Regions from separate parts of the Nocardioides aromaticivorans genome, predicted to be linked through region 3. Evidence: riboswitches for the same ligand, from Rfam matches in the RefSeq annotation. Region 3 holds a riboswitch; each other region holds the start of a gene.

Region 1 (9,980 bases), 290 kb from region 3:
GGTCAGCTCGATCTCGCCCATGTGGGTGAGGTCGAAGAGTCCCGCGGTCGTGCGGACGGCGCGGTGCTCGGCGAGCTCCGAGCTGTAGCGGACCGGCATCTGCCAGCCGGCGAAGTCGGTGAAGCTCGCCCCCAGGCCGGCATGGACCTCGTGCAGCGGGGTGGTTCGAGAGGACACGGCAGTGCTCCTAGGTGGTGGCGTGGGTGGGGTGGTCAGTTCTCGAAGTCGGAGATCGGCGGGCACGAGCAGACGAGGTTCCGGTCGCCGTAGGCCTGCTCGATGCGGCGAACCGGCGGCCAGTACTTGCCCGCGGGGGTGCCGGACGGGAAGACCGCCTCCTCGCGCGTGTACGGCGCCGTCCACTCCTCGACGAGGCAGGCGGCCGTGTGCGGGGCGTGCCGCAGCGGGCTGTCCTCCGCGCTCCAGCGGCCGGCGGCGACGGCGTCGATCTCGCCGCGGATCGCGACCATCGCCGCGACGAACCGGTCGAGCTCGGCGAGGTCCTCGGACTCGGTGGGCTCGATCATCAGCGTGCCCGGGACGGGGAAGCTCATGGTCGGCGCGTGGAAGCCGTGGTCGATGAGCCGCTTCGCGACGTCGTCGACGCTCACGCCGGTCTCGGCGGTGAGCGGGCGCAGGTCGACGATGCACTCGTGCGCGACCAGGCCGTTCTCCGCGGTGTAGAGCAGCGGGAAGTGAGGCGCGAGCCGGTGCGCGAGGTAGTTCGCCCCCAGCACCGCGGTCTGGGTCGCGCGGCGCAGGCCGTCGGCGCCCATCATCCGCACGTAGGCCCACGCGATCGGCAGGACGCCCGCCGAACCGTACGGCGCCGCGCTGATCGGGCCGATGCCCACGCGCTGCTCCGGGACCGGGTGCAGCGGGTGGCTCGGCAGGTACGGCGCCAGGTGGGCCGCGACCGCGACCGGGCCGACCCCCGGGCCGCCCCCGCCGTGCGGGATGGCGAAGGTCTTGTGCAGGTTCAGGTGCGAGACGTCGCCGCCGAACGTGCCCGGCCGGGCGATGCCGACGAGGGCGTTGAGGTTGGCACCGTCGACGTACACCTGGCCGCCGTGGCGGTGCACCAGGTCGCAGAGGTCGGTGATGCCGGTCTCGTAGACGCCGTGGGTGGAGGGGTAGGTGACCATCACCGCGGCGAGCCGGTCGGTGTGCTCGGCGCACTTCGCGGCCAGGTCGTCGAGGTCGACGGTTCCGTCCTCGCGGGAGGCCACCACGACGACCCGGAAGCCGGCGAGCACCGCGGAGGCGGCGTTGGTGCCGTGCGCGCTGGACGGGATCAGGCAGACGTCGCGCCGCGCCTCACCACGGTCGTGGTGGTACGCGCGGATCGCGAGCAGGCCGGCGAGCTCGCCCTGCGAGCCCGCGTTGGGCTGGATCGACACGGCGGCGTACCCGGTGATCTCGGCCAGCCACTCCTCGAGCTGCTCGACGAGCACGCGGTAGCCGGCGACGTCCTCGAGCGGGGCGAGCGGGTGCATGTCGGCGAAGCCGGGCCACGAGATGGGCTCCATCTCCGCGGTGGCGTTGAGCTTCATCGTGCAGGAGCCGAGCGGGATCATGCCGCGGTCCAGCGCGTAGTCCTTGTCGGAGAGCGCCCGCAGGTAGCGCAGCATCGCGGTCTCGGAGCGGTGCCGGTGGAAGACCGGGTGCTCGAGGAAGGCGGAGGTACGACGCAGCGCCGCGGGGATCCCGGTGCCCACCTGGACCATGACGCCACCGTCGGTCCGGGGCTCGACGGCGTCGACGACGGTCGCGACGTGCTCGGCGGTGGTGATCTCGGAGCAGGTGATGCCGACGTGCGTGGCGTCGACCGGGCGCAGCAGGATGCCGGCGGCGCGGGCGCGGGCGACGACGGCAACGGCGTCCGCGACCTCGACGACGACGGTGTCGAAGAAGTGCCGGTTGACCCGCCGCACGCCGCGCACCTCCAGCTCGGAGGCGATCTCGGCGGTGCGGGCGTGAACCTGGCCGGCGATCCGGCGCAGGCCGTCGGGCCCGTGGTAAACGGCGTACATCCCGGCGGTGATCGCCAGCAGCACCTGCGCGGTGCAGATGTTCGACGTCGCCTTGTCGCGGCGGATGTGCTGCTCGCGGGTCTGCAGCGCGAGGCGGTACGCCGGCTGTCCGGACGCGTCGATCGAGACACCGACGAGGCGGCCCGGCAGGTGCCGCTCGAGGCCCTCGCGCACGGCGATGAAGGCGGCGTGCGGGCCGCCGTAGAACATCGGGACGCCGAGCCGCTGCGTCGACCCGACCGCGATGTCGGCGCCGATCTCGCCGGGCGGCGTGAGCAGGGTCAGCGCGAGCGGGTCGCAGGTGACCGCCACCGCGGCGCCCCGGCCATGTGCGTCGTCGGCGAGCGGGCGCAGGTCGCGGACCTCCCCCGAGCAGCCGGGGTACGACGCCAGCAGGCCGAAGAAGTCGCCCTCCGGGAGCGGCCCGTCCAGGTCCACGAGCTCGACCTCGAGCCCGACCGCCTCGGCGCGGGTGCCGATGACGGCGAGCGTCTGCGGCAACGTGTCCGCGTCGACGAGCACCCGCGGGGACTTCGACCGCGACGCTCGGCGCATCAGCAGGATCGCCTCGACCACGGCCGTGGCCTCGTCGAGCAGCGAGGCGTTGGCCGTCGGCAGGCCGGTGAGGTCGCCGACGACGGTCTGGAAGTTGAGCAGGGCCTCGAGCCGACCCTGGCTGATCTCCGGCTGGTAGGGCGTGTACGCCGTGTACCAGGCCGGCGCCTCCAGCAGGTTGCGGCGGATCACCGGGGGCGTGATGGTCGGGTGGTAGCCGCAGCCGATCATCGCCACGCCGACGTCGTTGCGGCCCGCCAGCGCGGCCAGCTCTGCGAGCGCCTCGGCCTCGCTGGCCGCGGGCGGGAGCCGGAGCGGCTCCGGCGACACGATGCCGGCCGGCACCGCTGCGGCCATCAGGTCGTCGAGGCTCGAGTAGCCGATCTCGGCCAGCATCTTCGCCTGCGCGGCAGCGTCGCTGCCGATGTGGCGCTCGCTGAAGGGGGTCCCGAAAGGGGTGGGGTCGTTCGAGGACACGGAGGCTCCCGTCGTCGAGGGTGCACTGCACCCTGCTTCGCTTGCCTCCCCGCTCTGTCATGGGTGCCTGAGAGCTTCACCGCGACGAGCGGCTTGCACCGTGGGCGCAGGACACGGGTCCTGACTTTCCAGAGTTGCCTCGCGCGAGCAGTGATGGGGCCTGAGAGTTTCTCGGGGAGAGTTGCTCCTACGGCGCCCCGTCCCGACCCATCAGGCCAGACGGGGGCTCTCCTGCTTCGGCTTCGAACGGCCGGTGTTCAGTTGTACGTCGCCCACACCGTAGCCGAGCCTCGTCACGCCCGGCACCGACTGTCTGGCAACACCCACTGGAGCACGGCCCGGCCCGCCGTGGCCAGGACGCTGTGCCGGACCGCGGAACGCCACGTGCGGTCCGCCTCGTCCGGTCTCCACCGAAACCCGCGCGGTTCTGGGGCGTGGAACGTCACGCTTCCCAGCTCCCGACGCCCGGACTTGGATGGCCAGATGCCCCTTCCGACCGCCCGCGGAAACTGAGCCCGCATGAACGGCCAGGTCGGCAACTCGCCCTTTGACTTCGCTGCCGCCAGCCCGTTGTCCGACCTCTTCCGAGTGGCCAACGCAGTCCGCTCCGAGCTCACCAACCGCGTCCTGCGCCGATACGACCTGACCTGGACCGGGTTCATCGTCCTCGCCGTCGTGTGGAACTCGGACGGCGTCGAGACCCGACACGTCGCCGAGTGCGCCGACGTCTCGAAGGCCACGCTGACCGGGGTAGTGAAGACCCTCGAGGGCCGAGGGCTGCTCCTCCGGGAGGGCGACCAGCGGGACCGTCGCCTGGTCCGGCTCCGCCTGACCGACAAGGGCACCGCGCTGACGGAGCAGGTCCATCCCGAGTTCCACGCCGTCGAGTCCGCGATCATCAGTCAGCTCTCCGGCCGCAAGGTCAGCGCGCTCACCCGCACCCTGCGCGACATGCTCGACGCCGTCGAGGGCCACGTCGACACGCCAGCCACGACACGTGCCGGCGCCTGACCGGCCACTTCCTGGCTGGCCCCGCGCCTCTGTGGCACCGGTTCCGAAGTTGGGGGTGGCGCAGCACACATCAACGGCGTACGGTATTGGTATGAGGGCACGACCATTAGACGTATCAGTCCCCACTCTTGAGCACAGCACTCCTGACGGCGGGTCTGTCGGCAAGGCGATCTCGCTCCTGACCGCGTTCGGCGACGCCGCAGGCGGCGCGACCCTCACCGAACTCGCGCACATCGCCGGCGTTCCGAAGTCGACGGCCCATCGCCTGCTCGGTGTGCTGCGCGACGCTGGGCTCGTCGACCGGGACGGCATGGACTGGTACCTGTGCGCTCCGATGCTCCGCCTCGGAGCAGTGGCCCTGCGCGGCGGAGCGGGCGTCCTGCGCGAGGTCGCGCTGCCGTACCTCTCCGAGCTCTACGAGCTCACGCACGAGAACGTCCACCTCGGCGTCCTCGACGGCACCGACGTGGTCTACCTCGACAAGATCTACGGGCACCGCTCCACCTCGACACCGTCGCGCGTGGGCAGCAGGCTGAACGCACACACCTCCGGCCTCGGAAAGGCCATCCTGTCCCGGTCGGACCGGACGGCCGTCAAGCGCGTCCTCGACGGTGGACTCCGGCCGACGACGACGCGATCGATCGCGCTGCCGGGCATGTTCCTCCGTCAGCTCGAGGCTGCGCGCCAGGAAGGGGTGGCGTTCGACCGCGAGGAGTGCCGGGAGGGTCTCGTCTGCGTGGCCGCCCCCATCCTCGGCCCGTCCGGTCGGGCGGTGGCCGCCATCTCGGTAGCGGGCTCCGCACGAACCCTGAAGATCGACGCCATCGCGAGCGCCGTTCGCAACGCCGCGGTCCAGGTCTCCCGGAAGGCCGGGCCGGACGTCGACCTGATCGCCACCGGCACGTGACCTCCGCATCCGAACCATCGAAAGGACGCCCGTGAACCTGCGGACCCCACCTTCGCTCCCCCAACCGTTGATCGGCGTCACCGGCCAGTACCGGTACGGCCACGAGGTCGGCCGGCTGCCCGCGTTCGTCGGCCAGGAGCCGATCGAGGTCTTCCTCTCCCCCTACATCCGCAGCGTCGCCGGTGCCGGCGGCACGCCCGTGCTGCTCACGCGGGAAGCCGACCCCGTAGCAGTCGTCGACCGACTCGACGCACTGGTCCTCGCGGGCGGGGAGGACGTCGACCCGGGACGCTACGGCGGCATCCCCACCGAGTTCGCGACGGTGATGGACCCCGGGCGCGACGCGTTCGAGATCGGGCTGTTCGAAGCCGCTCTAGTGAAGGGCATCCCGGTGCTCGGAATCTGTCGGGGCTGCCAGCTCATCAACGTGGCTCGTGGCGGCACGCTCGTCCCCCATCTCTCGGCCTCCGACGGGCAGTCCCACTCCTTCTACGGCTATCCCGGGAACCACCGGCCGCAGATGGTGAACGTCACCGAGGACAGCGAGCTCTCCCGCGTCCTCGGTGCCCGGATCTCCGTGAACAGCTACCACCACCAGGCGGTCCTGACCCCCGGCGAGGGCGTCGTGGTCTCGGCGCGAGCTCTGGACGGGGTGGTGGAGGGCATCGAGATGCCCGACGCCGACGTCGTCGCCGTACAGTGGCACCCCGAGATGTTCGGCGGTGATCCCTTGTTCGACTGGCTCGTCGAGCGGGCCGTCGACAGGACCCGAGGAACTGACCTGAGTGAGCACTCCCTCCACGCCGCCGGATGAGCTGATCGACACCGACTCGCACTGGCACCGCCACGGCGAGGCGGTCCGCACGTCCACGGACGACGTCCACGCCCGCATCCGGGCCATGGTCCACGGCGGGCAGCTGCGTCCAGGGGACCGGCTGCCCGCCGAGCGACGTCTGAGCGAGATGTTCGCGGTGTCCCGGTCCACCCTTCGCGAGGCACTGAGCCGCCTTCGCGCGGAGGGCTACGTCGAGGTTCGTCGCGGCGTCGAAGGAGGAACGTTCGTCACCGAGCTCGCACAGCCCTACGCACGTTGGCTCGCGCAAATGGCTGACGACGGCTCCCTGCTGCGCGAGATCATCGACGTGCGCACGGCTGTCGAGTCGCACATCGCGTGGTTGGCTGCCGAACGGAGAACGGCCGAGGACCTGCAGCAGCTCGCCGAGGCGATCGACGTCGACGGTGACCGGCTGACGCCCCGTCAGTTCCGTGAGTCCGACAGCCGGTTCCACGGGCTGCTCGCTCGCGCGGCCGGCTCACCCCGGCTCCACCGGCTGATGGAGACTGCGCGGGGTGAGCTGTTCACGCCGGCAAGTGAGCCGCTCATCCTTCCTGGGACGATCGCGCGAAGCCACGAGGAGCACCACGGCATCCTGGCTGCGGTTCGCGCCGGCGACGGCAACAGGGCAGCCCAGCGGATGCGCGACCACCTGCATGCGACTTTCGATGACGTGTCGAGCGCAATTGAGTCGGCCGGCCACCTGTCACGATGACAGGCGACCGGCCGGCAGGCCGTGCGTGGTGTCCGGGGTCAGGAGCCTGAAGGCTGGTAGGCCCGTCCCAACAGGAACTCGGTGAGCACGGCGTCGTGCTCCTCAGGGCGCTCCCACTGCGGCCAGTGCCCCGCGCCGTCGATGCAGTAGAACTTGCCGTTCGGCAGAATGCTTGCGATGTACTCGCCGTAGTCGGGACCATCGCCCGGGTTGTGCTCGGTCCACAGCACCAGTGTCTCCGGCCGGTAGTCGACCAGGTCCTCCTCCGAGTAGGGCAGGTCCCAGCTCCAGTCCTTGTCCAGCCGGAAGACCTTCCGCATGGAGTCGTTGATGAGGGGATCCGAGTAGAGCGCCAGCCGGATCTCGACCATCTCGTCGGTCATCGACTCCGGTTCGGCGACGACCCACTCCAGCCGCTTGCGCATGGCCGCAGCGTTCGGGTCGACGACGACCTCGCGAGAGAGGCGGGCAAGCTCCCCCATGTCGCCCTTCACGGGCTTGAAGTCCGACTTGTTCAGCTTGACGTGTCCGAATCCGGTGTTGAGCACCACCTTGCGGGTGCGCTCAGGGTGGCTCAGCCCGAAGTGGAAGGCGATGGTGGCTCCCATCGACTCACCCTCGATGTGGACCGTGTCATGGCCCAAGGCATCGATCAGGTCGACCACGGCCTCGACCTGGTGGACATAGCGCTTGTCGTCGTCGTAGGGCTGCTTGTCGCTGAACCCGTGGTAGAGCGCGTCGATGCTGTAGACATGAAAGCCCTGCCGGGCCAGGCCGTGCATGTTCCGGGCGAACGACTCCGCGTGACCGCCGACTCCATGGATCAGGATGAGCGGCTCGCCGTCTGCGTCGCCACTCTCGATGACGCGGTGCCGCCAACGCGCGCCCTGCACGAACCTCGTCTGGGTCCCGAGCAGCTCGACGCTGAGCCGGGGCCAAGCGGAAAGCGGTCGGCAGTGGACGGCGGCGGAGAGCTGGAAGGTGTTGGTCATCGCAACGGGATCCTCACTTGTCGTTGATGGGTGTCGTCGCCTCAGCGCTGTCGGTTTCAACAGCGTCGGCGTCGGTGCGCTCGGGGTTCAGGCTCCCGACCCGGTCAGCCCGGAGAGTGGCCATGAGAGCCCCCGCGAGGGCGGCGGCCGGAATGAGCCAGGGCAGCATGCTGGACAGGCCGCCCGTCGCTCCGGACAGGAGCGACCAGTTGCGCAGAGCCAGCACGACGATCACGCAGATGCCGACGAAGGCAGCCACTGGCGCAATCAGCGTCTGCCACGCGGAGCCTTCGCCGCTGCGTCGCCCGTGGACGACGACTGCCACGGTCGCACTCGCCTGGAGCACGAAGATGCCCAAGGTGCCCAGACCGCTGAGCCATGCGAACAGCTGCAGAAAGGGGTCCGCACCGCCGACTGCAAAGCCCACCACACCGACCGCGGTGACCACCGAGACGGCGACGCTGGCGTTGCTCGGCGACTTGAACCGCTTATGGGTGGCGCCCAGCAGGGAGGGCAGTCCACCCGCACGCCCCAGCGACATCACGTATCGCGACAGGGTGTTGTGGAGGGCGAGCAGGGCTGCGAAGTAGCTCGTCAGGACCAGCACGGTGAGCACGTCGGTACTCCACGCTCCCAGGTACACCGGCATCACCTCGAGTACGAACCCACCCGGATTCGAAGCCGCCTGGTCGAGCACCTTGTCGTTGCCGTAGGCGTTGCCGAAGGACCACATCGTCAAGGCGTAGAAGACCGTGATCAGCACCACCGCCCCGTAGGTCGCGACGGCTACTGTCCGGCGGGGAGAGCGCGCCTCCTCACCGTAGATGGCGGTGGCCTCGAAGCCGAGGAACGCCACCGCGGCGAAGAGGAGTGCGATGCCGAAGCCGGTACCGCCGCTGATGGCCGACGGATCGAACCCGGCGAACGAGATGCCGTCCTCACCGCCCTTGCCGACGGTCGCGACATCGAAGAAGAAGAGGACGGAGATCTCGAGGACGATCAGCACGCCGAGCACCCGCATGTTGAGGTCCACGGCGCGGTGGCCCATGAAACCCACGAGAAGCCAGGCCAGCGTCGCGCAGACGAACCAGTCAGCCGAGATCCCCAGCGTCGAGTCGAGGGCGAAGCTCGCGAAGAAGCCGAACCCGCCGTACAGGCCCATGACGAAGACGCCGTAGGAGAGGACGGCCACGAACGCGCACGCAGAGGCAGCCCTCTTGCCCAACGCCACCTCGACGTAGGCCGCCAGGCCGGCAGCGCTCGTCACCTTGCCGCTCATGTAGGCATATCCCACCGAGAACAGCAGCAGCACCACGCCCACGATCAGGTAGGCGAGCGGCGCACCGACGCCTCCGAAGCCGAAGACGACGGGCGCGGTGGCCACCGAAGCCGCCAGTGGCGCTGCGGCAGCCACGACGAAGAAGACGATTCCGAGGACCCCCAGGGATCCTTCCTTCAGGGAACTGTTGCCCTGGACCTGCTGAGACATTTGCGGACTCCTGATCTCCGGAGCGGTCCGAGCCGCCAGCCTCCGGGAGGCGATGTGGTCGTGGATGAGGACATGCGGACCCACAGGGGCGGCGCGGCGGTCGCCCACGGTCGGGTCAGGCGTTGCCGATGTAGCGGTTCAGCTCCCAGTCGGTGACCGCGCTGTTGAACTGCTCGACCTCCCAGCGGCGGGTCTCGGCGTAGTACGAGACCGCCTCTTCGCCAAGCATCTTGTTGGCCACCTCGCTCTGCGCGAAGAGCTCGGTCGCCTCCTGCAGCGAGCGCGGCACGGACTCGACGTGCTCGTCGGCGTAGGCGTTCCCGGCGTAGGCCTCTCCGGGATCGAGATCGTTCTCGATACCCCACAGGCCACCAGCGAGCATCGCGGCGAGCACGAGGTACGGGTTGCCGTCCGACCCGGGTGTGCGGTTCTCCACCCGGGTCGCCCCCTCGGGGCCGCGAATCGCGCGGATGGCCGTCGTTCGGTTGCCGACGGCCCAGGCGACCTGGCTGCCCGCCGCGCTGTCGGCCTCGAAGCGCTTGTACGAGGTGATGTAGGGCGCGTACATAGCGGTGAACTCGCGGAGGGTCTTCGTCATCCCCGCGATGTACTGCCTCGCGACGACGGACAGCCCGTCCGGCCGGGAGGCGTCGTAGAACGCATTGCGCTCACCCGACCACAGCGACTGGTGGACGTGCAGGCTCGAGCCGAACTCACCGGGACCGAACTTCGGCATGAACGATGCGAAGTAGCCCAGTTCCGCCGCGACCCGCTTGACTGCGAACTTGAAGAGGAAACCCTCGTCAGCAGCACGTAGCGCCGGCTGAGGGGTGAGGTTCAGCTCGAACTGCGACGGACCGCCCTCGGCCATGATGGCCTCGATCCGGATCCCCATGTCACCGCAGGCCTTCTCGATGGCCGAGGTGAGGGGCAGGTCTGCGTGCGCCTGCTCCGCGCCGTACATGG
Region 2 (9,980 bases), 2.0 Mb from region 3:
GCGCCAGCCCGGCGAGGCGGCGGGCTCGGTCCGCGTGGGGATCACCGACTACGCCCAGGACGCCCTCGGCGACATCGTGTACGTGTCGCTGCCCGAGGTCGGCGCGACCGTGGCTGCCGGCGACGCGTGCGGCGAGCTCGAGTCGACGAAGTCGGTCAGCGACGTCTACGCCCCGGTCTCCGGCGAGATCGTCGCCGTCAACGAGGCCCTCGACGCCACGCCCGAGCTGGTGAACAACGACCCGTACGGCGCCGGCTGGCTCTTCGAGGTCGCGCCCGCTACGCCCGACGAGCTCGACGGACTTCTCGACGCGGCCGGATACGAGGCCCAGCTCGACGGCTGATCCGGTACGTTCGTAGTACCCGTTCCGGACCCAAGGAGTTTCCAGATGCCGTTCTGCACCGCCTGTGGCCGGCAGAACCCTGACGACGCCCGCTTCTGCTCGCAGTGCGGCACCCGTCTCGTCGAGGCGGACGCGACCGCGCCGGTCGCGACGGACTCGACCGCGACGATCCAGGCCGTCTTCCCCGCCGACCGCGTGGAGACCTCGGACCGGGCGCTCAGCGCCGTCGACGCGGCCGCCGTGGACGCCCTTCCCGTCGGGCACGCGCTGCTCGTCGTACAGAAGGGTCCGGGTGCCGGCAGCAGGTTCCTGCTCGACGCCGACGAGGTGAGCGCGGGCCGCCACCCCGAGAGCGGCATCTTCCTCGACGACGTGACCGTCTCGCGCCGCCACGCGGTCTTCCGCCGGTCGGGCGACTCGTTCACCGTCGAGGACGCGGGCAGCCTCAACGGCACCTACGTCAACCGCGACCGCATCGAGAAGGCGCAGCTCAAGGACAGTGACGAGGTCCAGGTGGGCAAGTACCGCCTGGTCTTCTTCGCGGGCCACGAGAGCCACTGACCGTGGTCGCTGCCGTCGCCCGCGGCGAGCGCGAGCCCCTGCTCAACATCGGGCAGGTGCTCGACCGACTGCGCACGGACTTCGAGGACATCAGCATCCCGAAGATCCGCTTCCTCGAGTCCGAGGGGCTGATCAAGCCGGAGCGCACCCCCGCGGGCTACCGCAAGTTCTCCGAGGCCGACATCGCGCGGCTGCGCTACATCCTGCGGATGCAGCGCGACCACTACCTGCCGCTCAAGGTCATCGGCGAGCACCTCGACGCGATGGACCGCGGCCTCGAGCCGCCCGCGCCGGAGCCGGTCGTCCCGACCGTGCCGACCGTCGCCATCGGCTCCGACGGCATGCCGGCACCGGAGTCCTTCCGTCGCAGCGACAAGCTGCGGCTATCGCGCAAGGAGCTCATCAAGGTGGCCGAGATCGACGAGGCCCTCCTCGCACAGCTGGAGGAGTTCGCCCTCATCACGCCGTCGGCGACCGGGCACTACGACACCGACGCGCTGGTGATTGCGCAGACCGCCAGCGAGCTGGCGGACTTCGGCATCGAGCCCCGCCACCTGCGCGGCTTCCGGGCGGCCGCCGACCGCGAGGTCGGGCTCATCCAGCAGGTCGTCGCCCCCCGCCGCGGCCGCGACGCCGGCGCCGCCGCGCGTGCCGAGGAGGCCGTGAGCGAGATCGCCGCCCTGTCCGTGCGGCTGCACGCCACCCTGGTCAAGGCGGGCCTGCGCCGGATCTGAGGGCCGGCGGGTCGCGGGGATCCGGCGAGGCCGCGGATTGGGCAGGAACTGCAGCTCCGGGCGTTGGATTGTTGCGGTTTGGTCCCAAACCGCAACACCTGCGCGACCCCCACGCAGCCACCACTCCCACCTCATCCCACCCCGAGTAGTGTTGAGGCATGCGCGAGGTGGATGTCCTGGGAGTCCGGGTGGAGATGCCGTCCAACCAGCCCATCGTGCTGCTGCGCGAGACCGTCGGGGACCGCTACGTGCCGATCTGGATCGGCGCCGTGGAGGCCACCGCGATCGCGTTCGCCCAGCAGGGCGTCGTCCCCCCTCGACCGCTGACGCACGACCTCATGAGGGACCTGCTCGCGGCGACCGGGGGAGAGCTGTCGGAGGTGCGGATCACCGACGTGAAGGACGGCGTCTTCTTCGCGACGCTGGTCCTGGCGTCGGGTGCCGAGGTGAGCGCGCGCCCGTCGGACTCGATCGCCCTCGCCCTTCGCACCGGTACGACGATCTACTGCTCGGAGGAGGTCCTGGCCGAGGCGGGGATCTCGGCGCCGGCCGAGGAGGAGGACGAGGTCGAGGCGTTCCGGGAGTTCCTGGACCACGTCTCGCCCGAGGACTTCGAAGCAGGACAGTGACGGGAGTTCCCTCAGCCTCAAGTTGAGGCTGAGGGTTTTTGACGACACGCCCGGCGACGTCTTTGACCGGCCCGTCATCGGCGCCGTACCTTGAAGAGTCGAATGACAGCCGTGCAATGCCTGCGCGACCACCCCTTGATCACCCACCTGATCGAACCCCTGCGGAGGACCCCGTGAACGAGCAGCAGCCCGAGAAGGTCGGTCAGGACACGGCCGCGGCGACCGCTGCCGCCGAGGAGCAGGGGCTGCTCTTCACCGACGACGTCTCCCCGCTGCCGAGCGACCTGGGCTACCGCGGTCCGACCGCGTGCAACGCGGCCGGCATCACCTACCGCCAGCTCGACTACTGGGCGCGCACCGGCCTGATCGAGCCGAGCGTGCGCGGTGCCAAGGGGTCCGGCTCGCAGCGCCTCTACAGCTTCCGCGACATCCTGATCCTCAAGATCATCAAGCGCCTGCTGGACGCCGGCATCTCGCTGCAGCAGATCCGTACGGCGGTCGGGCACCTGCGTGAGCGTGGCACCGACGACCTGACCCAGGTCACGCTCATGAGCGACGGCGCCTCGGTCTACGAGTGCACCAGCAACGACGAGGTCATCGACCTCCTGCAGGGCGGCCAGGGCGTGTTCGGCATCGCCATCGGCGGTGTCTGGCGCGAGATCGAGGGCACCCTCGCCCAGCTGCCGAGCGAGAGCGCCAGCGACACCGAGCAGGCCGAGGACGTGGCCGGCGACGAGCTCGCCGCGCGTCGCGCTGCGAGGAACGCCGGCTAGGCGTTGTAACCTGTAGCTGCTGTTCATCCCGCACGGGAGAGTCAGGACACGTCGCTGACGTGGGCCTGCGCCGAAGGGGCAATTCCTCCCCGGAACCTCTCAGGCGCCCGGACCGTGCGGAGCAGGCAACTCTGGAGGCGCAGCGACGCGCCGACAGAGGGGGAGGGCTCGATCCTTTTCGATCCCGAGGAAGCCTGCCTGCTGATGAGTGCCCCCTTCGTCAACCGCCACATCGGTCCCGACAACGACCAGGTCGCGACCATGCTCGACCGTCTCGGCTACGCGTCGATCGACGCGCTCATGGACGCGGCCGTGCCGAAGTCCATCCGGTCCGGCGAGGAGCTCGACCTGCCGGCGGCCGCCGACGAGGAGACCGCCGCCGCCGAGCTGCGCGCCCTGGCCGCGGCCAACGTCCCCGGTGAGCCGATGATCGGCCTGGGCTACCACGCGACCGTGACGCCCGCCGTGATCCGCCGCAACGTGCTCGAGGACCCGAGCTGGTACACCGCCTACACGCCGTACCAGCCGGAGATCTCGCAGGGCCGCCTTGAGGCGCTCATCAACTTCCAGACGATGGTCTCCGACCTGACCGGGCTGACCACCGCCGGCTCGTCCCTGCTGGACGAGGGTACGGCGGCTGCCGAGGCCGTCGCGCTGGCGTTCCGCGCGAACCGCAAGGCCTCGGGCCCGTTCGTCGTCGACGCGGACGCGCTGCCGCAGACCATCGACGTCGTGCGCACCCGCGCCGAGGGCATCGGGATCGAGATCGTGGTCGCCGACCTCACCGAGGGCCTGCCCGAGGGCGATGTCTCCGGCGTGCTGATCCAGTACCCCGGCGCCTCCGGCCGGATCGCCGACATCAAGCCGGTCATCGACGCGGTCCACGAGCGGGGCGGCCTCGCGGTCGTCGCCGCCGACCTGCTCGCGCTGACCCTGCTCGAGGCGCCCGGCACGCTCGGCGCCGACGTCGTGGTCGGCTCGGCCCAGCGCTTCGGCGTCCCGCTGTTCTACGGCGGCCCGCACGCCGGCTTCATCAGCGTCCGCGAGGGCCTCGAGCGCCAGCTGCCCGGGCGCCTGGTCGGCGTCTCGGTCGACGCCGAGGGACGCCCGGCGTACCGGCTCGCCCTGCAGACCCGCGAGCAGCACATCCGCCGCGACAAGGCGACGTCCAACATCTGCACCGCCCAGGTGCTGCTCGCCGTGACCGCCGGCATGTACGCCGTCTACCACGGTCCGCAGGGCCTGAAGGAGATTGCGGCCGACATCCACGGCCTCGCCCGCCGGGCCGCCGCGTCCCTCGAGGCCGCCGGCATCGAGGTCGTCAACGACACCTTCTTCGACACCCTCAACGTCCGCGTCCCCGGTCGTTCCGGTGCGGTCGTCACGGCCGCCCGTGAGGCCGGCATCCACCTGCGGCCGGTCGACGGCGACACCGTCGGCATCTCGTTCGGCGAGTCCGCCGGCGAGGCCACGCTCGCCGCCGTCCTCGGTGCCTTCGGGGTGACGGAGGTGTCGGCCGAGGGCGACGCCGGGCTGCCCGAGGACCTCGAGCGGACCACGGAGTTCCTGACCCACCCGGTCTTCAACACCCATCACAACGAGACCTCGATGCTGCGCTACCTCGCGCGGCTCTCGAACCGCGACTACGCGCTCGACCGCGGCATGATCCCGCTCGGCTCCTGCACGATGAAGCTCAACGCGACCACCGAGATGGAGCCCATCTCGCTCGCCGGCTTCGCCAACCTCCACCCGTTCGTCCCGGCCGCGGACGCCGACGGCTACCGCCAGCTGATCGAGCAGCTCGAGGGCTGGCTGGCCGAGGCCACCGGCTACGACCGCGTCTCCATCCAGCCGAACGCCGGCGCGCAGGGCGAGTTCGCGGGCATGCTCGCGATCCGCAACTACCACCGCGCCAACGGCCAGGGCCAGCGCGACGTCTGCCTTATCCCGTCGTCCGCCCACGGCACCAACCCCGCCTCGGCCGTCATGGTCGGGATGAAGGTCGTCGTCGTGAAGGCGACCGACGACGGCACCGTCGACCTCGAGGACCTGCGGGCCAAGTGCGAGCAGTACTCCGAGACGCTCGCCGCGATCATGGTGACCTACCCGTCGACGCACGGCGTCTACGAGGAGACCATCACCGAGCTGTGCGACATCGTCCACGAGCACGGCGGCCAGGTGTACGTCGACGGCGCGAACTTCAACGCGCTGCTCGGCTACGCGCAGCCCGGCAAGTTCGGCGGCGACGTCTCGCACCTCAACCTGCACAAGACGTTCTGCATCCCGCACGGTGGCGGCGGCCCGGGCGTGGGCCCGGTCGCGGTGCGCGCGCACCTGGCGCCGTACCTCCCGACGCACCCGCTGCACCCCGACGCCGACCGGCGCGAGGGCACCGGTGCGATCAGCGCCGCGCCGTTCGGCTCCGCCGGCATCCTGCCGATCTCGTGGGCCTACATCCGGATGATGGGCGCTGAGGGCCTCACCCGTGCGACCGCGGTCGCGGTTCTGTCCGCCAACTACGTCGCGGCCCGACTGGGCGAGCACTTCCCGGTGCTCTACCGAGGCGAGTCCGGGCTGGTCGCCCACGAGTGCATCCTCGACCTGCGCGGCATCACCGCAGCGACGGGCGTCTCGGTCGACGACGTCGCCAAGCGGCTCATCGACTACGGCTTCCACGCCCCGACGATGTCGTTCCCGGTCGCGGGCACGCTGATGGTCGAGCCGACGGAGTCCGAGGACCTCACCGAGCTCGACCGGTTCTGCGACGCGATGATCGCGATCAAGGGCGAGATCGACCGGGTCGCCGCGGGGGAGTGGGACGTCGACGCGTCGCCGCTGCACCACGCCCCGCACACCGCCCGCGCGCTGGTCGGCGAGTGGGACCGTGCCTACTCCCGCGAGGTCGGCGTCTTCCCGGCGGGCCTCGCCGGCGCGGCCGACAAGTACTGGCCGCCGGTCGCCCGGATCGACCAGGCCTACGGCGACCGCAACCTGGTGTGCGCGTGCCCGCCGATGGACGCCTACGCCGAATGACCGTGTACGACGACCGGCTGGCCGCGCTCCAGGGCGCGGGCCGGCTGCCTTCGGTCGTGGCGGGCGTGGCGCGCGGGGGCGAGCCGGTCTGGTCCGGCTGCTCCTCGGCGCTGCCCGGGGTCGGCGTCGACTCCGCCTACCGGATCGGCTCGATCACCAAGACCCTGACGGCGGTCCTCGTCCTGCAGCTGCGGGACGAGGGCCTGCTCGACCTCGCCGACCCGGTGGGGCGATTCCTGCCCGAGTGCGGGTACCCCGACGCCACGCTGCGCGAGCTCCTCGCGCACACGGGCGGGCTGCAGAGCGAGCCGGTCGGACCGTGGTGGGAGCGCGTGGACGGCGGCGGTGTCGCCGAGCTGCTCGCCGCCAACGACGGATCCGGGCGGGTGGCTGCGGCGGGGGAGTACTACCACTACTCGAACCTCGGCTTCGCGCTGCTGGGCGAGGTCGTGGCCCGGCTGCGCGGCGCACCCTGGTGGGAGGTCGTCCAGCAGCGGCTGCTCGTCCCGCTCGGGATGGGCGCGACGTCGTACCACCCTCCTGCGGAGCACGCGCCCGGCCGCAGCGTCGACCACTTCGCCCACACCCTGAGCGCCGAGCCGCACACCGACACGGGCGCCATGGCGCCCGCCGGACAGCTGTGGAGCACGGTCGCGGACCTGCTGCGGTGGGCCGACTTCCTGGCCTCCGGCCATCGCGACGTGCTCTCCGCGTCCACGCTGGCGGAGATGGCGGCGCCGGTCGCTCCGGCCGACGCCTACGGGCTCGGCCTCCGCGTGCTCCACGTCGGCGGACGGACGATGGTCGGCCACACCGGCTCGATGCCGGGCTTCCAGGCCTCGCTCTTCGTCGACCGGGACACCCGTGACGCCGTCGTCGCGCTCGCCAACGCGACGACCGGCCTGCGGCCCGAGCAGGTGCCGGCGACGCTGCTCGGTGACGTCGCGGCGCCGGTGGCGCAGCCGTGGTTCCCCTCGCTGCCGCCCCTGCCGGGCGAGGTGGCCGAGCTGCTCGGGCTGTGGTTCTGGGGCAACACGGGCTTCGCCTTCGAGTGGACCGGCGGTGAGCTGGTGGCCCGCGACCTGCGCACGGCCGAGCTCCACGAGCGCTTCGTCGACGTCGACGGCGCCTTCGTCGGGGCCGAGGGCTACCACCGCGGCGAACGGCTGCTGGTCCGGCGCGATGCCGACACGGGCGCGGTTCGCAGCCTGGAGTGCGCGACGTTCGTCTACACCCGCACGCCGTACGACCCGGCGGTCACGATCCCCGGGGGCCATCCGGGAAGGCCGTGACCACGGACGCGAGCCCGACCGCCACGCTGAGCGCGACCACGGCCCACGCCCAGCCGGGCAGCAGGTGCGGGAAGCGGGCGAGCAGCACGACCGGCACGACGAGGTGGACCGTCACCGTGCCGATCCACGGCCACGGCGAGCGCCGCGCCACCAGCGCCGCCGCCCCCAGCGGCAACGGCGCGAGGACCACCCAGCCGAGCGCGACCGCGAGGACCAGCCCGCCGTGGGCCGCGAGCCAGGTCGCGAGCGACCAGGGGTCGACGCCTGCGCCCGCCCACGCCGCGGCCGAGGTCGCGACGGCGACGACGATGACGGCGGAGCGGGTCAGCTGATCGGGTCGAAGCCGGAGATGCACGAGCGTCCGTCCCGCTCCTCGACGTGCACGACCGCGGCGATCTCGGCGTCGGTGTAGGGCTCCTCGTCGCTGGTCACCCGGACCGTGAACGATCCCTCGGTGTCGCCCTCGACGTCGGAGATCTCGTAGGTCGCGTCGGGGTCGTCCTCGCCGGTCTCGTCACGCACCGTCTCGATCAGCTTCTCGAGGTCGGCGCGGTCCTTCCCGGACGGCGCCTCGCAGAGCAGGTCGATCCCGTCGTCCACCTCGAGGTCCTCCGCGGCGTCGACCGCGGCGTCGGCGACCTCCTCGACGCTGGTCGGGTCACCGCCGGAGGCGACGACGAGCGCGGTCACGCTGCCGGCGAGGAGCAGCACGAGGGCGACGGCTCCGGCGACGATCCATCCCAGTCTGGTCATGCGGGCACCCTGCCCCGGGAGCCCGCTGCTCACACCCAGGGGCCAGCGGGCATGATGGGGCCATGAACGAGAACACGTTCTATGAACCGGGGACGAGCGCGTCTCCGCCGCAGGCCGGGCAGCAAGCTGCCGGAGACGGCTCTCGCCGCGCTGCCGTCCAGTTCGCCTGGTTCCGCGACGAGGGTGACGCGCTGGTCCCGCTGCCGCTGGCGCAGAGCCTCTGGCGCTCGGACCAGATGCACGGGGTCGCCGTCAGCGGCCTGCTGGCGCGTGCCCTCGAGAAGGCCGTGGACGACGCCGGGCGCAGCGAGCTCGTCCCGGCTCGCTACCACGTCGACCTCTTCCGCCCGGCCCGGATGATCCCGACGACGGCACGAGCGACGGTGGTCAGGGAAGGTCCCCGGCTGCTGCTGGCCGACGCCGTGGTCGAGCAGGAGGGCGAGGTCGTCGCCCGGGCGAGCGGCACCTTCCTCCAGCCGTCGTCCTCGCCCGACGGGGCGGTGTGGACCTCGCCGGAGGAGCGGCCGTCGCCGCCGCCGCTGGAGCTGGCTCCCCTCGACGTCGAGCACCACGTCCCGATCTTCGCGAGCGACGCCCCGTGGTCGGACAACTTCGGCGACCACCAGAACGGTGGCCGGCACCAGACCTGGCACATCGCCGTCCCGATCGTGGAGGGCGAGGAGTGCACCCCGTTCCAGGCCGTGGCCTCGGTCGCCGACGCCACCAGCATGGTCACCAACTGGGGTGCGGGCGGCGTGGAGTACATCAACACCGACATCGACCTGGCGCTCTCGCGCCGGCCCACCGGCATCTCGATCGGTCTGCGCGCCACCGACCACGTCGCCCACGCAGGCATCGCGGCCGGCACCGCCGAGGTCTTCGACCGCGAGGGCTCGCTCGGGACGGCGACGGTCACCTCGCTGGCCAACACCCGCCGGACGGTCGACCTGTCCGGCGGGGTCAGCCTCGAGGGCAGCGCCTGAGCGCTGTCGGGTCCGTCAGTCGGACGTCAGCACGATGTAGAAGCGCTTGCGGGCGCCCGGCTGGGTGACCGTTCCGTCGCTGTTGCGCGGGCTCACCACGAAGTGCCGGGTGTTGTTGGTGCCGGCCGGCGCGCAGGCGACGACACCGGCCAGGCCGCACACGGTCGCGGCGATCTCCCCGGAGAACTCCGGGTTGGCGTCGGGAGCCGCGGCGCGGCCGTTGGTGATCCCGTCGGCGTTCTGGTCGACCTGGTTCTGCAGGGCGATGGTGGCGACGAGGCCGTTGTCGCGCACGTCCTCGCCCGCGTCGATGTAGACGTTGCCGGCCGCCCGGAGCGAGTTGTCGCCGGTCGTCGAGGTGTTGGGCAGCGTCGGGTACGCCGCAGCGATCGTGAAGCCGCCCGACTGGGCCTCGATCTCGCCGTTGGCGTTGACGAGCAGCCAGCGCTCCTGGCCCGGGCGGCCGGACTCGGCCGGGTTCGACGGCCCCTGCTGGGCCATCGCCCAGGACGTGCCGCCGACGGACAGGGCCAGTGCCGCGGCCGCGACGACGAACGTGGGTGTGGACGAGATGACGCGCATGGGAACCTCCGGAGCGAGAGTGGGCTGTCACCCACGCTTCGGCGCCGGAGGTCGCACGGATGGCGACCGGCGGGTAAAGCTTCCCGGGCCCGCTCAGCCGGCCTGGGCGTCGTCGACGACCTCGCCGTCGGCGACGTCGAAGTCGAACGTCAGCTCCTCACGGTCGAGGTCGGCGATCGCGGCGAACTCGCCGCTGGTCAGCGCGCGCGGCACGTCCTCGACCTCCTTGGGGGCCGGGATCGTGGCGACCGGGTCGGCCGCGTTGAGCTTGCGCGCAGCCGGCAGCACCGAGCGCTC
Region 3 (9,980 bases):
AGATCGCACCCCCGGCCTGGTGCGGTCCGACGACGGATCGCTGGAGGTCGACATCAGTGCTGGCCCGCCGCCGCGAGGGGTGAGCAACTGGCTTCCGGCGCCAGAGGGCCCGTTCCGGCTCATGCTGCGCCTGTACTGGCCGCTCGAGGCGTCGTGGCGTCCTCCGGCGGTGATGCGGGTGCCGGCGTGACGGGGTACGCCGCCCTCGACGTCGGAGACGTCGACCAGCGGCAGGTCTCCACGCGTGCGGACCTCGTGCCGAGGGACGGCACAGCGCGGCGTTCCGTGGCCCACGCGGCAGCCTTCGATGCGGTGGTCTACGGGCTCCCGGCCGCCTACCAGTACGCCCAGATGTGCCGGCAGTACGCCGAGACCGGTGTCCCCACCGGCCAGTTCGTCCACGAGCGGCGCCTCGCCGCTCCCGGGTTCGCCGCCTTCCGGGTGCCGAACGTGGACACCCTGTACTCGAACGCGTGGCTCGACCTGCGGGAGGGGCCCGTGGCGATCGACCTGCCCGACTTCGGGGATCGCTACTTCACGCTGAACCTGCTCGACGCGTTCGGCAACGCCTCCAACATCAGCCGGCGGACCGTCGGACCGGCACGCGAGGTCTGGTTGGTCGCGCCGGGTGACGACGCCGGCGTGCCGGACGACGCCGTCCGGCTCCGTGTCGCCTCCCGCCTGATGTGGGTGCTGATGCGGATCCAGGTCCGGGGGGACGACCTTGCCGAGATCCACCGGCTCCAGGACTCGGTGCTCCTGCGTCCGGTCCGGGGCGGCCGTGGCGTCGCCGCGGGTGCGACGAGCGTGGTCGGGGAGGTCGTCGACCCCGACGCCGTCGTCACCGACTGGGAGGCCTTCTTCCACGCGATGGACGGTGCCCTCCGTCTCGGCGGGGTGCCCGCGGACGAGACGGCGCTCGTCCGTCGCTTCGCGGTGCTGGGGTTGGCGGGGACCGCTGCGTTCCGACCCGGGCTCCTGGACGAGGAGACGCGGGCGGGGGCCGCGAGCGGGTTCGCCGCGGCCATGGGTGTCATCGACGCCTGCCGGCCGCAGCTCGGAGAACCGGTGCCGACCGGCTGGACGAAGGTCTGCGACAAGGGCGCCCACGGCGCCAACTTCCTCAGCCGGGCGGTCATGAACCACGTCGGTCTCGCCGCCAACGTCGTCGAGGAGAACACCTCGTTCAACACCTACGTGGACGGCGAGGGACGGCCCCTCGGCGGGGCGGCGGGCGGCTACCTGCTGACGATGGAGCGTCCGCCGCCGGCGGGGGCGTTCTGGAGCGTCACCCTGTACGACGACAGCGGATTCCTCGTGCCGAGCGCCATCGATCGCTCCTCGGTCGGCAGCGCCACGCCGGGCCTCCTGCTGGACGTCGACGGCTCGGTCACCGTCTCCATCAGCGCCGAGGACCCCGGTGTCGGGGCGAACTGGCTCCCGGCGCCACGCGGGCGCTTCTTCCTGGTGCTGCGCATCTACGAGCCGCTCGCGGACGCGCTCAGTGGCGCCTGGCTGCCCGGTCCGGTGCGTCCCGTGGCGTGAGGGCTATCAGCCGCGAACGACGGTGACCAACGCGCAGGCGGCGATCATGACGGCGGTGAGTGACTGGGCCGCCAGGCGCACCCCGGTCGAGTCCCGCAGCAGGGGAGCGGCTCCGGTCGAGGCCGCCAGTGCGACGGCCGCCAGCAGGACCGGCCCGATGGGCGCGGAGGGGGCGGTCAGGTGGAGCAGAGCCAGCGTTGCGGCGCCGGTGCTGAGCATCGTCCGCGTGCCGGCGAGGCGGGTGCGCTCCGCCTGGAGGCCCGGATCCCGTGGAGGGTCGCTCACCGCACCAGCACCAGGAACGCGGCGGTCGTGGCCACGGCCACCAGGACGGCGCAGGCGGCGGCCCCGGCCCGGAACCCGGGGAGCGGCTCGCCTCTCCGAATGGCACGTTCGCCCGCACTCCAGCGTGCCCACGCCAGGACTGCGCCCGCTCCGCCCAGCGCCACCAGAGCCCCGGCGACTGCCTGGACGACCGGCCGGGGATAGCCCGTCGCGAAGGCGTCGAGCGCGACGGCACCGGCCACCAGGGCCATCGACGTCCGCAGCCACGCGAGGAACGTCCGCTCGTTCGCGAGGGAGAATCGGTAGTCGGGCTCGGCGCCGGTGCCGTAGACGCGGGCGGGCCACCGCTGTCGTCGTGCCGGCCCGGACTCAGCGCCCATCGTGCTGCCCGCCCTCGAACACGACGACCAGCCGCCCCCGTACGTCGCCGGCGCGCAGGCGCTCGATCCCGCGCGGGACGTCGTCGAAGCCGATCCGCTCGACGGTCGGTGCCAGCGCGCCGCTGGCCAGGTGCTGGTAGACCGCGGCGATGTCGTCGCGGGTGCCGCCCGACGAGCCGTGGATCCGTGCCTTCTGGTGGATGACGTCGGCGGTGGTCAGCGTGGTGTGCTCGGCGCCCAGGCCGACCATCACGACGTCGCCGCCGACGCGGATCGCCTGCACGGCCGCCTCGGTGGTCGTGCCGAAGCCCGCGAAGTCGATGACGACGTCGAGGCCGAGGCCGCGCAGGTCCTCGGCCCGCTCGTGGAGCCCGGCGAGGCCCCATCCGGCCGCGAGGGAGCGTGCCGCCGTACTCGTGTCGGCTCCGTGGACCTCGGCGCCGAGGTGGACGGCGAGCTGGGCGCCGAGCTGGCCGAGGCCCCCGAGGCCGATGACGCCGACGCGGCTGCCCGCGCGGACGCCGCCGACCACCGCGACCGCGTGGTACGACGTCATGCCGGCGTCGGTGCCGGTGGCGGCGAGCTCGTCGCTCAGCCCGTCGGGCACCGCGACGAGGTCACCGGCCGGGGCCAGGTGGTGGCTCGCGTAGCCGCCGTCGCGGCTGTAGCCGGGAACGGTGCTGCCCTGCGGATGGACGCCGACCCGCTGGCCCGTCGTCCAGCCGGTGACATCCGTGCCGACGGCGACGACCTCGCCGGCGATCTCGTGCCCGAGGGTGATCGGGTTGCGCGTGATGTTCACGGCCCATGAGGGCTCGTCGAGCTCGCCCACGTCCGAGTGGCACATGCCAGCAGCGCGCACGCGCACCAACACCTCGTCGGGACCGGGAGCGGGCACCGGGACCTCGTGGAGCTGGAGCGGACGTCCGGTCCCGGTCCAGCGCCAAGCCGACATCATCGGAGTCTTCATAAACTGAATTTAGTTCAGTACAGTCGCGGGTGTCCACACACCGAGTGCCGAGGAGAGACATGAAGAGCCGTGCGCTGCAGGTCGCTGCCCACCCGCGGGGCGAGGTCGGGCCCGAGCACTTCGAGGTCGTCCCCGTCGAGCTCCCCGACCCCGACCAGCTCGCCGCAGGCTCGGTGCTGGTCCGCAACACCTGGACCTCCGTCGACCCCGGGATGAGGCTCCGGCTGCGTCCCGCGGCACCCGACGGCTACTTCACCGCCTTCGACCTGCACGCGCCGATGGACGGCGTCCTCACGATCGGTGAGGTCGTCGCGTCCCGGGCCGACGGGTTCGAGCCGGGCGACGTCGTCTGGCACTCCCTGGGCTGGCGGGAGCACGCCGTGGTGCGCGCGGGCGAGAGCGCCATGAACGGCGTCGGGACGCTGCGCGTGCTCGACCCGGGCGACGCGCCGCACCAGCACTTCCTCGGGCCGCTCGGGCCGATGGGCCTGACGGCGTACGCCGGCCTCGCGGTCGTCGACGGCCTCAGCGGCGGGCGGGTCCTGTGGGTGTCGGCGGCCGCCGGAGCCGTCGGCTCCCTGGTCGTCCAGATCGCCCGCAACCTCGGCCACCGGGTGGTCGCGAGCGCCGGATCGGACGAGAAGGTCGCCTGGCTGCGCGACGACCTGGGCGTCGCGGCGTTCAACCACCGGTCCGAGCCGTTGGGGGAGGCGCTGGCACGCCTGGCCCCCGAGGGCATCGACCTGTACTTCGACAACGTCGGCGGCGAGCACCTCGAGGCGGCGCTCGACGCGATGACCATGCACGGGCGCATCGCCCTGTGCGGCTCGATCTCGGACTACGAGTCGGAGCCCACCGGTCCGCGCAACATCTTCCTCGCGACCGCCAAGCACCTGACGCTGTCCGGCTTCCGCGGCAGCCTGCACCTCGACCTGCTCGAGGAGATGCAGCAACGGATGGCCGGCTGGATCCGCGACGGCCGGCTGGTCGCACCCGAGACCGTCTACGACGGCCTCGAGCAGGCCCCGCGCGCGATGGCGGACATGCTCGCGGGCCGCACGACCGGCAAGACGCTGGTCCGCCTCGGCTGAGTCGACCTCGACCGGCCGCCACCACCAACGAGAGGAAGCACCACCATGGGTCGTTTCGACGGGCGAGTCGCCGTCATCACCGGAGCAGCGCGCGGGATCGGGTTCGGCACCGCCACCCGGTTCGCCGAGGAGGGCGCGTCGGTCGCGATCGTCGACCTCGACGAGACCGCGGCCGCCGAGGCCGCCGCGAAGCTGCCGCTCACCGAGGGTGCGAAGGCCATCGGCGTGGGCGCCAACGTCTCCGACGGCGCGTCGGTCGACGCCGCCATCGAGCGGGTCGTCACCGAGCTGGGTGGGATCCACGTCCTGGTGAACAACGCGGGCATCACCCGCGACAACCTCCTGTTCAAGATGACCGAGGAGGACTGGGACCTGGTGATGGGGGTGCACCTCAAGGGTGCGTTCTTGATGACCAAGGCCGCGCAGAAGCACTTCGTGGAGCAGAAGTACGGCAAGGTCGTGAACATCTCCTCGATCTCGGCGCTGGGCAACCGGGGGCAGGCCAACTACTCGGCCGCGAAGATGGGCGTGCAGGGCTTCACCCGCACCCTGGGCATCGAGCTGGGCCCGTTCGGGATCAACGTCAACGCGGTCGCGCCGGGCTTCATCGCGACCGAGATGACCGACGCCACCGCGGCCCGGCTGAAGATGGACGTCGACGAGTTCCGCCGCCTCAACGCCGACGCCGTCCCGGTCAGGCGGGTCGGTCAGCCGGACGACATCGCGGCCGCGGTCACCTTCCTGTCGGCCGACGAGTCGTCGTACGTCACTGGCCAGACGCTCTACGTCGACGGCGGCGCCAGCATCGGCTGACGCAGGCGTGCCGTCCGCGCCGGAGGGGAATGGGACCCGGGCGGCCACGACCTGTAGCCTCGCCGCACACAACTCCACACCGGCCGTTCGAAGCCGCAGCAGGAGAGACCCCGCCTGACCCGATGGGTCGCGACGGGGCGCCGTAGGAGCAACTCTCCCCGAGAAACTCTCAGGCCCCATCACTGCGCGGCGAGGCAACTCTGGAAAGACAGGACCCATGTCCTGCGCCCACGGTGCAAGCCGCTCGTCGCGGTGAAGCTCTCAGGCACCCATGACAGAGCGGGGAGGCAGACCAGCAGGGTGCCGTGCACCCTCGACCCCGGGAGCCTCCGCATGGCAACGAACGACCCCACCCCGCGCACCACCCCGCTGCACGCGGTCCACACCGCACTGGGCGCCAACTTCACGGACTTCGCCGGCTGGCAGATGCCGGTCCGCTACAGCTCGGAGCTCGCCGAGCACCGGGCCGTGCGCACGACGGCGGGCCTCTTCGACCTCACCCACATGGGCGAGATCGAGCTGACCGGCCCGGGTGCCGGCGCCGCGCTCGACCACGCCCTCGTCGGTCGTCCGTCGGCGATCGGCGTCGGCCGCGCCCGCTACTCGATGATCTGCGCCGAGGACGGCGGGATCATCGACGACCTCGTCGTCTACCGCCTCGCCGAGGAGCACTACCTCGTCGTCGCGAACGCCAGCAATGTCGCCGTCGTCGCCCCCGAGGTGGCCGCCGGCGCCGACGGGTACGACGTCGAGGTCCGCGACACGTCGGAGGAGTGGGCGCTGCTGGCGGTCCAGGGCCCGGCGTCGGCCGCGATCGTCGCGGAGCTGACCGAGCTCGACGTGCCGTCGCTGAGGTACTACGCCATCGACGCCGGCACGGTCGCTGCCCCTGACGGCGCAGTCGAGGTGCTGCTCGCGCGGACGGGCTACACCGGCGAGGACGGCTTCGAGGTCTACTGCCGGCCGTCCGACGCGGAGGCCGTCTGGGCCGCGCTGCAGCAGGCGGGGGAGCCGCACGGCCTCGTCCCCGCGGGCCTCGCCTGCCGCGACACGCTGCGCCTGGAGGCGGGGATGCCGCTCTACGGCCACGAGCTGAGCCGCGACACGACGCCGTACGAGGCCAACCTGGGCCGGGTCGTCGTCCTCGACAAGCCGGACGGCTTCGTCGGGCACGAGGCGCTCGCGAAGCGCAAGGAGCAGGGCCCGGAGCGCGTGCTCGTCGGGCTGGTCTCCACCGGCCGCCGCTCGCCGCGCGCGGGCTACCCGGTCGTCGACCCGGCCACCGGCGCCGAGGTCGGCGAGGTCACCAGCGGCGCGCCGTCGCCGACGCTGGAGAAGCCGGTCGCGATGGCCTACGTGCCGCCGCACCTCGCGGCGCCCGGCACCCGGGTCTCCGTCTTGCTGCGCGGCTCCCTCGAGGACGCCGACGTCGTCGAGCTCCCCTTCTACACCCGCAACCGCTGACCCACCTCGAGGAGAAGACGATGAGCAACCCCACGAACCTCCAGTACTCCGCCGAGCACGAGTGGGTCGCCCTCGACGGCGACACCGCGCGTGTCGGCGTGACGGCCTACGCCGCCGACGCTCTCGGCGACATCGTGTACGTCGACCTGCCGGCCGTCGGCGACACCGTCACCGCGGGCCAGACCTGCGGCGAGCTCGAGTCCACCAAGTCCGTCAGCGACCTCTACTCGCCGGTGACCGGCGAGGTCGTCGAGGTCAACGAGGACGTCGACGGCGACCCGAGCCTGGTCAACAGCGACCCCTTCGGCCGCGGCTGGCTCCTCGTCGTCAAGGTGACCGCCACCGTCGACCTGCTCGACGCTGCCGCGTACGACGCGCTGCTCGAGGCCTGAGGTGCTCGAGCGGGAGGTCGCGTCGTGCCCCTGAGCACCTTCGACCTCTACTCCATCGGCATCGGTCCGTCGTCGTCACACACGGTGGGGCCGATGCGCGCCGCGAAGACCTTCGTCGACGGCCTCGTCCACGACAGGCTCCTCGATGCGACCGTACGGGTGAAGGCCGAGCTGTTCGGGTCGCTGGGGGCGACCGGGCACGGCCACGGCTCGGAGGGCGCCGTCGTGCTCGGGCTCGAGGGGGAGCTGCCGGCGACCGTGGACGTCGCCGCCGCGCGCGGCCGGCTCGACGTCGTACGACGCGACGGGGCGATCGACCTCGCCGGCAGGCGGACCGTCCGCTTCGACGCCGCCGAGGACCTCGTGCTGCACCGGCGCCGCTCGCTGCCCGCGCACCCGAACGGGATGACCTTCACGGCGTACGGCATCGAGGGTGCCTTCCGCGAGCGGACCTACTACTCGGTCGGCGGTGGGTTCGTCGTCGACGAGGACGCGGTCGGTGCCGACCGCGTGGTGGTGGACCGGACGGAGGTCCGGTACCCCTTCACCACCGGCGCCCAGCTGCTCGCCATCTGCGAGGAGACCGGGCTGCGGGTCAGCGACGTGATGCTCGCCAACGAGCTGTCGTGGCGCAGCGAGGACGAGGTGCGCGCCGGGCTGCTGGAGATCTGGGCGGTCATGCAGGAGTGCGTCCGCGCCGGCTGCAGCGCCGAGGGCCTGCTCCCCGGCGGGCTGAAGGTGCCGCGCCGCGCGCCGGGCCTGCACGCCGACCTCTGCGCCCGGGCCGAGGGCGGCGACCCGCTCGACGTCATCGACTGGGTCAACCTGTTCGCGCTCGCGGTGAACGAGGAGAACGCCTCGGGTGGTCGCGTCGTCACCGCGCCCACCAACGGCGCGGCGGGGATCATCCCGGCGGTGCTGCACTACTACGTGCGCTTCGTCCGGGGCGCGGACGACGACGGGGTGGTGCGCTTCCTGCTCACCGCCGCCGCCGTCGGGATCCTGTTCAAGGAGAACGCCTCGATCTCGGGCGCCGAGGTCGGCTGCCAGGGCGAGGTCGGGTCGGCCTGCGCGATGGCCGCCGGTGCGCTGTGCGAGGTGCTCGGCGGGACGCCGACCCAGGTCGAGAACGCCGCCGAGGTGGGCATCGAGCACAACCTCGGGTTGACCTGCGACCCGATCGGCGGGCTGGTGCAGATCCCCTGCATCGAGCGCAACGCGATCGCCTCGGTGAAGGCGATCAACGCCGCCCGGTTGGCGATCAACGGGACCGGCCACCACAAGGTGTCGCTGGACAAGGCGATCAGGACCATGCGCGACACCGGTCGCGACATGCACGTGAAGTACAAGGAGACCTCGCGCGGAGGTCTCGCCGTCAATGTCATCGAGTGCTGACGAGGCGAGGCACTACCCGGCCAGCGGCGGGTACCGCTCGCTGCAGAACGCCTCCAGCCGCTCGGCCAGCCCGGCCAGCACGGTCGCCGCGTGGTGCCGGGGATCCCAGGCCGCGACGAGGGTGAGGGTCAGTGGCGCGCCCGCGTCGTCGAGGACGAGGGTGCGCTCGAGGTCGAAGCGCGGGTCGTCGGAGACGACGGCGATGCCGCGGCCGGCGGCGGCCAGGGCCTGCGCGACCTGGGGGTTGCTGCAGGCGATCACCTCGGAGGCCGCCGCACCGGCGCGGGCGAGCGCCTCGTCGAGCAGGGTGCGCGGTCGGGCACCGGGCTCGAGCGTGATCAGCCGCTCGTCGGCGAGCTCGGCGACGGGTACGGCGGACCGGCCGGCGTACGGGTGGTCGGCGCGGACGTAGGCCCACACGGGCAGCCGGGCGACCGGCGCGCTGCTCAGGTGCCGCGGCGGCGGCACGGTGAGGACGGCGAGGTCGAGGTCGTCGCCGAGCCCGTCGATCGCGTCGGCGGCGTTGGCCTCGTGCACGGTGATGAGCGGGTCGTCGGGGCCGAGGGTGGCGAGGAAGGGCGCGACCACGTCGGTCAGCGTGGTGGTCGGCGCGGCCGCGCGGACCCGCTCGAGGCGGCCGGCGGCGAGCGCCTCGGCGAGCGAGCGGGCCGCCTCGGCGCTGGTGAGCACGTCGCGCGTCGCGGCGAGGAAGGTGTGGCCGGCGGCGGTCAGGCTGAGTCGCCGGTGGTGGCGGTGGAAGAGGGTGACACCGGTCTGCCGCTCGAGCTGCTGGAGCTGGCGCGACAGGGCCGGCTGGGTGACGTGCAGCGCCTCCGCGGCGGCGCTCACCGAGCCCAGCTCGGCCACCGTGCTGAAGGTGGTCAGGAGGCGCAGGTCCACCCGCCCACTGTATGCCGCAGCGGCATCCAAATCCCAACAGAAAGGCATTGGACGACATGCAGGGCGCGGAGCACGATAGGAGGGTGACCACCGAGACCTCCGCCCCCGCCGTACGCCAGGCACGCCGCCTGGTCACCCCCATCCCCGGCCCGAAGTCGGTCGAGCTGATGGCCCGCAAGACGTCGGCCGTCGCCTCCGGCGTCGGTACGACGATGCCGGTCTTCACCGCCCACGCCGGCGGCGGCCTGCTCGAGGACGTCGACGGCAACATCCTCATCGACCTCGGCTCCGGCATCGCCGTCACCACCGTCGGTGCGGCCGAGCCGCGCGTCGTCGCGGCCGTGCAGGAGCAGGTCGCGGCGTTCACCCACACCTGCTTCATGGTGACGCCCTACGAGGGCTATGTCGCCGTCGCCGAGCACCTCAACCGGCTCACCCCGGGCGACCACGAGAAGCGCACCGCGCTCTTCAACTCCGGCGCCGAGGCGGTCGAGAACGCCGTCAAGATCGCGCGCCACCACACCGGCAAGGACGCGGTCGTCGTCTTCGACCACGCCTACCACGGCCGCACCAACCTGACGATGGCGATGACCGCCAAGTCGATGCCCTACAAGCACGGCTTCGGCCCGTTCGCCTCCGAGGTCTACCGCGCGCCGCTGTCCTACCCCTACCGCGACGGCGGGCTCGACGGCGCCACGGCCGCCGCCCGTGCCATCGACGTGATCGAGAAGCAGGTCGGCGCCGA

What was found. Region 3 has a riboswitch for glycine ahead of gcvT (glycine cleavage system aminomethyltransferase GcvT). Riboswitches for the same ligand answer to the same signal wherever they lie in the genome.
Region 1: another riboswitch for glycine. It lies ahead of gcvP (aminomethyl-transferring glycine dehydrogenase); the one in region 3 lies ahead of gcvT (glycine cleavage system aminomethyltransferase GcvT).
Region 2: another riboswitch for glycine. It lies ahead of gcvP (aminomethyl-transferring glycine dehydrogenase); the one in region 3 lies ahead of gcvT (glycine cleavage system aminomethyltransferase GcvT).

Annotation. Positions count from the first base shown of each region.
Region 1 covers NZ_JACBZM010000001.1:2,259,972-2,269,951, reverse strand. The annotation lists gene gcvT (glycine cleavage system aminomethyltransferase GcvT) at 1-177, opposite strand, end outside; gene gcvP (aminomethyl-transferring glycine dehydrogenase) at 213-3,065, opposite strand; glycine riboswitch at 3,110-3,207, opposite strand; gene BJ993_RS10660 (MarR family winged helix-turn-helix transcriptional regulator) at 3,585-4,076, shown strand; gene BJ993_RS10655 (IclR family transcriptional regulator) at 4,168-4,983, shown strand; gene BJ993_RS10650 (gamma-glutamyl-gamma-aminobutyrate hydrolase family protein) at 5,015-5,797, shown strand; gene BJ993_RS10645 (FadR/GntR family transcriptional regulator) at 5,769-6,533, shown strand; gene BJ993_RS10640 (alpha/beta fold hydrolase) at 6,572-7,525, opposite strand; gene BJ993_RS10635 (APC family permease) at 7,539-9,014, opposite strand; gene BJ993_RS10630 (glutamine synthetase family protein) at 9,130-9,980, opposite strand, start outside.
Region 2 covers NZ_JACBZM010000001.1:4,552,670-4,562,649, forward strand. The annotation lists gene gcvH (glycine cleavage system protein GcvH) at 1-343, shown strand, start outside; gene BJ993_RS21820 (FHA domain-containing protein) at 389-904, shown strand; gene ftsR (transcriptional regulator FtsR) at 907-1,638, shown strand; gene BJ993_RS21830 (bifunctional nuclease family protein) at 1,797-2,267, shown strand; gene BJ993_RS21835 (MerR family transcriptional regulator) at 2,441-3,040, shown strand; glycine riboswitch at 3,064-3,165, shown strand; gene gcvP (aminomethyl-transferring glycine dehydrogenase) at 3,245-6,073, shown strand; gene BJ993_RS21845 (serine hydrolase domain-containing protein) at 6,070-7,365, shown strand; gene BJ993_RS21850 (hypothetical protein) at 7,331-7,720, opposite strand; gene BJ993_RS21855 (hypothetical protein) at 7,690-8,118, opposite strand; gene BJ993_RS21860 (acyl-CoA thioesterase domain-containing protein) at 8,181-9,101, shown strand; gene BJ993_RS21865 (hypothetical protein) at 9,117-9,683, opposite strand; gene BJ993_RS21870 (DNA recombination protein RmuC) at 9,777-9,980, opposite strand, start outside.
Region 3 covers NZ_JACBZM010000001.1:2,549,806-2,559,785, forward strand. The annotation lists gene BJ993_RS11985 (DUF1214 domain-containing protein) at 1-190, shown strand, start outside; gene BJ993_RS11990 (DUF1254 domain-containing protein) at 187-1,545, shown strand; gene BJ993_RS11995 (DUF202 domain-containing protein) at 1,552-1,830, opposite strand; gene BJ993_RS12000 (YidH family protein) at 1,827-2,210, opposite strand; gene BJ993_RS12005 (zinc-binding dehydrogenase) at 2,200-3,180, opposite strand; gene BJ993_RS12010 (NADP-dependent oxidoreductase) at 3,240-4,271, shown strand; gene BJ993_RS12015 (SDR family NAD(P)-dependent oxidoreductase) at 4,317-5,084, shown strand; glycine riboswitch at 5,173-5,279, shown strand; glycine riboswitch at 5,280-5,372, shown strand; gene gcvT (glycine cleavage system aminomethyltransferase GcvT) at 5,418-6,548, shown strand; gene gcvH (glycine cleavage system protein GcvH) at 6,569-6,940, shown strand; gene BJ993_RS12030 (L-serine ammonia-lyase) at 6,965-8,335, shown strand; gene BJ993_RS12035 (LysR family transcriptional regulator) at 8,348-9,235, opposite strand; gene gabT (4-aminobutyrate--2-oxoglutarate transaminase) at 9,319-9,980, shown strand, end outside.